Regions from separate parts of the Actinomadura sp. NPDC000929 genome, predicted to be linked through region 1. Evidence: riboswitches for the same ligand, from Rfam matches in the RefSeq annotation. Region 1 holds a riboswitch; the other holds the start of a gene.

What was found. Region 1 has a riboswitch for S-adenosylmethionine ahead of thrC (threonine synthase). Riboswitches for the same ligand answer to the same signal wherever they lie in the genome.
Region 2: it holds a riboswitch for S-adenosylmethionine, as region 1 does, so the genes downstream of both, ABWI04_RS09855 (aminotransferase class V-fold PLP-dependent enzyme) here and thrC (threonine synthase) in region 1, are expected to answer to the same signal.

The regions. Positions count from the first base shown of each region.
Region 1 is NZ_JBEUPA010000005.1:5,565-9,016, reverse strand. It holds gene ABWI04_RS03010 (alpha,alpha-trehalose-phosphate synthase (UDP-forming)) at 1-164, opposite strand, end outside; gene ABWI04_RS03005 (cation diffusion facilitator family transporter) at 285-1,220, shown strand; SAM riboswitch class I at 1,315-1,455, shown strand; gene thrC (threonine synthase) at 1,472-2,716, shown strand; gene ABWI04_RS02995 (MoaD/ThiS family protein) at 2,732-3,010, shown strand; gene ABWI04_RS02990 (hypothetical protein) at 3,308-3,452, shown strand, end outside.
Region 2 is NZ_JBEUPA010000018.1:49,696-53,147, reverse strand. It holds gene ABWI04_RS09860 (SseB family protein) at 1-362, opposite strand, end outside; gene ABWI04_RS09855 (aminotransferase class V-fold PLP-dependent enzyme) at 474-1,733, opposite strand; SAM riboswitch class IV at 1,776-1,891, opposite strand; gene ABWI04_RS09850 (DUF8711 family protein) at 1,941-2,315, shown strand; gene ABWI04_RS09845 (transglycosylase domain-containing protein) at 2,332-3,452, opposite strand, start outside.

The sequences.
Region 1 (3,452 bases):
GCCGTCTCGGCCGGACGCGGCGGGCCGGGGTCGCGCGGGGCGCCCGTCACGGCGGCGAGGCCCGACACGAGACCGCCGCCCCCGCGCCGCATGGTGAGCCCGCCGTCGTCCGACAGCGAGAACGACACCGGACCCCGGTTCGAGGCCACCAGCACTTGGCTCATACGGGAAGGGTCTCAGTTGCGGCCGAGGCGCATCAAAGTGACCCGCGAGGTGGCCGGCATCGCCCGCCCTTGTGTCCGTTCCGCCCGATTAGTCATCCGCCCAGGGGGTATCCGGCGGCAATGAGCAAGTCCGAGACGACGAAAACCGTGCTCGTCGCCGGTGCCGCGAACCTCATCCTCGCGATCACGAAGCTGTTCGCCGGCCTGCTGGCCGGGTCCAGCGCCATGCTCGCGGAGAGCGCGCACTCGGTGGCGGACACCCTCAATCAGGGCTTCCTCTACACCTCGCTCCGGCGCAGCGAGCGGCCCCCCGACCGGCGCCACCCCTTCGGATACGGCAACGAGCGGTACGTGTGGTCGCTGCTCGCCGCGTTCGGCATCTTCGTGGCCGGCGCCGGATTCTCGATCTTCGAGGGCATCCTGACCATGACCGGTCACGGCGGCGGCGGGACGACGGTGTGGCTCGCCTACGCCGTCCTCGGCCTCGGCGCGGTGCTGGAGGGGACGTCCTGGATCCGCGCCTTCTACCAGGCCAAGAAGGAGACGCGCGACAGCGACCGCGACCTGGTCGAGCATGTCCGCAAGTCGCCCGACGTGACGTTCAAGACCGCGCTGTTCGAGGACACCGCGGCGATGATCGGCCTCGCGCTCGCCGCCGGCGGCCTCGCGATGCGCCAGATCACCGGGTCGGAGTTCTGGGACGGGCTCGCGTCCGTCCTCATCGGGATCCTCCTGGTCGTCCTCGCCTTCTCGATCGGCAGGGAGAGCATGGGCCTGCTCATCGGCCAGGCGGCCGACCCCGCCGAGCAGCGCGAGATCCGCGCCGAGATCTGCGGCGCGCCCGGCGTGACCGGCGTGGACGAACTGCTCACCATGCACTTCGGCCCCGAGCAGATCCTCGTCGCCGCGAAGGTGCACTTCTCCGACGACATCAGCGCCGACGAGGCCGAGGACGTCGCCGGCGAGATCGACCGGCGGCTCCGCGAGCGCGTCCCGACCGTCCGGCACGTGTTCCTCGACCCGACCCAACGGGTGATCAAGACACCCGCCGGGTAACGTCTCAATCGCTGGACCCGCCTGTCTGGCATCCGGTCAGTTCATGTAAAGTCACGCATACGAGTTCAAAGCTCGTAGATCGACAACTTCATAACGCTCATCCAGAGGGGTGGAGGGACCGGCCCTGCGAAGCCCCGGCAACCACCTGGCTGCGGCGCGTCGCGATCCTGCGAGGCCGGCCGGGAGATGGTGCCAACTCCGGCCTGCGACCAAGGTGGCGCAGGGAAGATGGGGAGAAAGGCCTCGCCCTCATGGCACTCACGCCTGCCACAGACCTCGGACCGGCTACCGCTCTCGTCTGCCGCGAATGCGGCTCGTCCCGCGACCTCGGGCCCTACTACGCCTGTGAAGAGTGTTTCGGCCCCCTGGAGATCGCCTACGACTTCGACGGCGTCACCCGGGAGTCCATCGAGTCCGGACCGCGCAACATCTGGCGCTACCGCGGGCTGCTGCCCGTCCCGTCCAACGTCGCCGACACCCCGAACACCGAGCCGGGCCTGACCCGCCTCGTCCGCGCCGACAACCTCGCGGAGAGCCTCGGCCTGCAGAGCCTGTGGGTGAAGGACGACAGCGGCAACCCGACCCACTCGTTCAAGGACCGCGTCGTGGCCGTGGCGCTCGCCGCCGCCCGCGAGCTGGGGTTCAAGGTGCTGGCCTGCCCGTCCACCGGGAACCTCGCCAACGCCGTCGCCGCCGCGGCGGCCCGCGCCGGGATCCGCAGCGCGGTGTTCGTCCCGTCGAACCTGGAGTCCCAGAAGATCATCACGACGGCCGTGTACGGCGGGACGTTCGTGACGGTCGACGGCAACTACGACGACGTCAACCGGCTCGCGTCCGAGATCGCGGGCGAGCAGGACGACTGGGCGTTCGTCAACGTCAACGTCCGCCCCTACTACGCCGAGGGCTCCAAGACGCTCGGCTACGAGATCGCCGAGCAGCTCGGCTGGCGGCTGCCCGACCAGGTCGTCGTGCCGGTCGCGTCCGGCTCCCAGCTGACCAAGATCGACAAGGCGTTCCAGGAGCTCATCAAGCTGGGCCTGGTGGAGGAGAAGCCGTACCGCGTCTTCGGCGCCCAGGCCTCCGGGTGCGACCCGGTCGCCGCCGCGTTCAAGGCGGGCCACGACGTCGTCCGCCCGGTGAAGCCCGACACGATCGCCAAGTCCCTCGCCATCGGCAACCCGGCCGACGGCCCCTACGTCCTGGACGTGGCCCGCCGCACCGGCGGCGCCGTCGAGGACGTCACCGACGAGCAGGTCGTCGAGGGGATCCGGCTCCTGGCCCGCACCGAGGGGATCTTCGGTGAGACGGCCGGCGGCGTCACCGTCGCGACCCTGCGCAAGCTCATCGAGGCCGGTGCCCTCGACCCGGGCGCCGAGACCGTGATCATCAACTCCGGGGACGGCCTGAAGACCCTGGACGCCGTCGCCCCGGTCGTCGCGCCGTCGGCGAACATCGCCCCGTCCCTGGAGGCGTTCCGCGCCGCGGGCCTCGCCTGAGAACGAAGGAGCAGCATGAGCAGCGTGTCCGTCCGTATCCCGACGATCCTGCGGACCTACACCGGTGGCGAGTCCGAGGTGAAGGCCGAGGGCGCGACCCTGCGCGCGGTCGTCGCCGACCTCGAGGCCAGCTACTCCGGCATCTCCGCCCGCATCCTGGACGACGCGGGCAAGATCCGCCGTTTCGTGAACGTCTACGTCGGGGACGAGGACGTCCGTTTCGCCGAGGGACTCGACACCCCGACGCCCGAGGGCGCCCAGATCTCCATCATCCCCGCGGTGGCGGGCGGCTGACGTCCGTCTCGTCCGCGAGGCCCCGGCACGTCCACCGTGCCGGGGCTTTTCCTTTCACATCTGGCCGATTCCCCCTTCTCCGGAACGCGATTGCCCGGTGGATGCTGGATTGGGCAACTGTTCCTCCCGTCCGGCCAAACGCGCATGGAACAAGTTTTAGCGAGCGCCAGTTTCACGGCTTTGATCTTGATCACCGCCTCTCCGTCACTTGGGTTTCTCGCTGGCCGCGTCCTGGAAGATTGAACCCGGAGTGGCGCTCCCTGGGGCGCCGAACGGCATACGAGAGTGAGGAAAGGCATGAAGCGCATTTTGCGCACGATGGCCGTGACCGGCATAACGATGGGAGCGGCCGTCCTCGCGGCTCCCTCGGCCATGGCCGACATCAACTTCTACGCGGTGGAGAAGGCGTACGTGGGGCACAACGGCCCCACGTACATCAGTG
Region 2 (3,452 bases), on a different contig from region 1:
GCGGGGACGCCGCGCGCGGGAACGTCGACGGCGAGCCACCAGCGGTCGTCCGGCCAGGTCTCGGCGATGTCGCCGAACCGCACCGTCATGAAGTGCTGGTAGGACGGCCCGAGGCACGCCCGCATCGCCGCCGCCGACGTGTAGGCCAGGACGTGGATCCGGCCGTCCTCCTCCTGGGTGGGCCACGACGGCTGCGCCTCCCCCGCGAGGACGCCGTCCACCAGGTCGGGCGGGACGGGAACGACGAGGTCGGCGTCCCCGAGGAGGCGGAAGTAGCTCTCCTGGTCGCCGGCCCGTACTGTCTCCTGCAGTCGGTGCTCCAGTTCCGACGTGGGTCGCCACGCGTCGGCCACGGTCGCCACCCCCTGTTTCTAGCGTGCTCGTCCCCGCGCGACTGCCTACGCTACATGGGCGAACAGGACCAAAGAGCATAATCATCTGACTGCGCGCGGGAGTTCGCAGGTCAGAGGCTGTCAGCGCGCAGTCAACGCGGCGAGGGCGGCGAGGAGCCGGTCGATGTGCTCCTCCTCCGTCCCGATGCCGATGCTCGCGCGGACGGCGCTCCGGTCCTCGCCCAGCAGGTGCCGGACGAAGGGGTGGGCGCAGAACTTCCCGTCGCGGACGCCGATGCCATGCTCGTCGGACAGCGTAAGCGCCACGTCCCGCGCGTTCCAGCCGTCCACGGTGAACGACACGATCCCGACGCGCGGCGCCCGCTCGCCCCACAGCGTCAGCTCCCTGACGTGGGGGAGCGCCGCGAGTCCCGACCGCAGCCGTTCCACCAGCGCCTCCTCCCGGACGGCCAGGTCGTCCCAGGCCGGGGTCAGCGTCTCGCACGCGGCGGCCAGCGCGAGGGCGCCGAGGACGTTCGGGGAGCCCGCCTCGTGCCGCTGCTCGGCGGAGGGCGCCCACCGGGTCGTCTCCCCGACCGAGGCGCTGGCGCCGCCGCCCCTGAGGTAGGGCTCGGCGGCGCGCAGCCAGTCGGCGCGTCCGGCGAGCACGCCCGCACCGAACGGCGCGTACAGCTTGTGCCCGGAGAACGCGACGTAGTCGAGGCCGAGCGCGGTCATGTCCAGGGGGCGGTGCGGGACGAGCTGCGCCGCGTCGACCGCGATGCGGGCGCCGTTGCGGTGCGCGACGTGCGCGAGCTCCTCGATCGGCCACAGCTCGCCGGTGACGTTGGACGCGGCGGTGACGACGAGCAGCCGCGACCCGATCGGGCACGCGCGCAGCGCGCGGTCGGCGGCCGACAGCGCCTCGGCCGGGGTGGCGGGCGCCGGGAGGCGCACGGCGCGCTTCCACGGCAGCAGCGACGCGTGGTGCTCGCTCTCGAAGACGACGACGCTCGTCCCGGCCGGGACGGCGTGCGCGAGCAGGTTCATCGAGTCGGTGGTGTTGCGCGTGAAGATCACGGCCGCGCGCCGCCACGCGCCGAGGAACGACCGCACGGTCTCCCGCGCGTCCTCGTAGGCGGACGTCGTGACCTGCGACGCGTACCCCGCGCCGCGGTGCACGCTGCTGTAGTACGGCAGCGCGCGGGCGACGGCCTCGTGCACCGCCTCCAGACAGGGCGCGCTGGCCGCGTAGTCGAAGTTGGCGTAGGGGACGCGGCGGCCGTCCCGCACCGGGACCGGGACGTCCGCTCCGATGACGCGGGGAATCGGGCGAACCCGGACCCCCTCCGGGCGCGTCACAGCAGGCGTGATGGGGGAGCGGGCGAGCAGCGTGGGCATGCCTGGACCTTCCGGGGTCAGGGACCCCGGGATGCCGGCCGGGATCCGCGCTTGCCGGAACGCGGTGCGCGTCCGGCCAGGTCCTCACCCGGGGCACCCCATCGCGGACGAAGGGTTGCCGGCCAGCAAGCCGGGGCTTCGCGCTGGCGCTCATGACCTCATGCGGAAGTATATGCGGAGCCGAACGGGGATCAAGGGGAGGGTGCGATGCGGTACCGGGTGGTTCGGACGCTGGCCGGCGGCGCGCTGGTGCTCGGCGCCCTCAGCGGGTGCGGGGCGCTGGGCGGCGGCAACTCCGCCCAGGTGTGCACCGACACGAAGAAGGCGTTCCAGCAGTACGTCACCCAGGTGCGGAGCGTTCCGGCGGCCGAGCCCGCGCAGTGGCGGCAGGCCACCGAGCAGCTCGCCGGACGCGTCGACGGGCTCGCGAAGCAGGCCGACGACGCCGACCTGGGCAAGGCGCTGAAGGCGGAGGCGGGCAGGCTCCGCGAGGCCGCGCCGGGGGTCGGCGACGGCGACGTCTCCCGGCTCGACAGCGTGATCAGGGAGACGCCGGCCGTCATCGGCAAGGCCTGCGACTGAGGGGCCGCGGGGGCGGCTACCCGCCGGTCCCGCCCAGCGGTCCGCCGCCGGTTCCGCCGTTGGGGTCGCCGCCCGGTCCGCCTCCCGGATCGCCGCCCGGTCCGCCCCCGGGGTCGCCCCCGCCGGGGTCCTGCGGCGGGATGATGGTCGGCAGGTCGGTGGGGGGCGTCGGGAGGTCGGGCTGCTCCGTGGACGGCGGCGGCCGGACGGGCCCGCGCGTGTCCGGCGGCTGCGGGCCGGTCGGGGGAGTGTCCTGCGTCGGGCCGCCCCAGCCGCTGCCGGGGGTCATCGACGGCTCCCCGAACGAGTCGGGCTCGTAGCCCTTGATGTTCACCGCGTCCGCCATGTACGAGCGCCAGATCTGGGCCGGGAGCTGCCCGCCGTACGCGCCGTACCCGGGGATGTTCAGCGGCTTGCCGTCGCTGCGGAACATCGCGACCGTCGTCGCCATCTGCGGGATGAACCCGTTGAACCAGATCGCGCGGCCCTCGTCGGTGGTGCCCGTCTTCCCGGCGACGTCGCGGCCGTCGGGCAGCTGCGCGCCGGTGCCGGTGCCGCCCTGCACGACCTTCTGCAGGGCGTAGGTGGCGTCGCGGGCGACCTGCTGGCTGAACGCCCGCTCGCCCTTCTCGGTGAACGTGCGCTTGTGGTTCTCGTTGTCGGTGACCGACTTCACCACGAACGGCGTCCGGTGCACGCCCTCGGAGGCGAACGTCGAGTACACGCTGGCCTGCTCGACGGGGTGCAGCGACACGATGCCGAGCGGGAACGTGGCGGCGTCCCGCTGCTCGGGATTCATCCGCGCCGCCGGGATGCCCATCTTCTCGGCCATCGCGGCGATCTTCTTGTTGCCGATGTCCTGGCCGAGGTTGACGTAGGCCGTGTTGATCGAGTGCTCGGTGGCGGTGACGAGGTTGACCGTCCCGAAGTTCTCGTTGCTGTCGTTGTGGATGGACGCGCCGTGGAAGTACTGCGGGGAGCTGCCGTCGTAGCTGGTGGACAGCGTCTTCCCGTCGTCCAGCGCGGCCGCCAGCGCGATCGGCTTGAACCCCGACCCGGCCTGCGCCCAGTCGCCGAAGGCGCTGCTCAGCGCCTCCTCCAGGTAGCCGCGGCCACCGTAGAAGGCGACCACCTGCC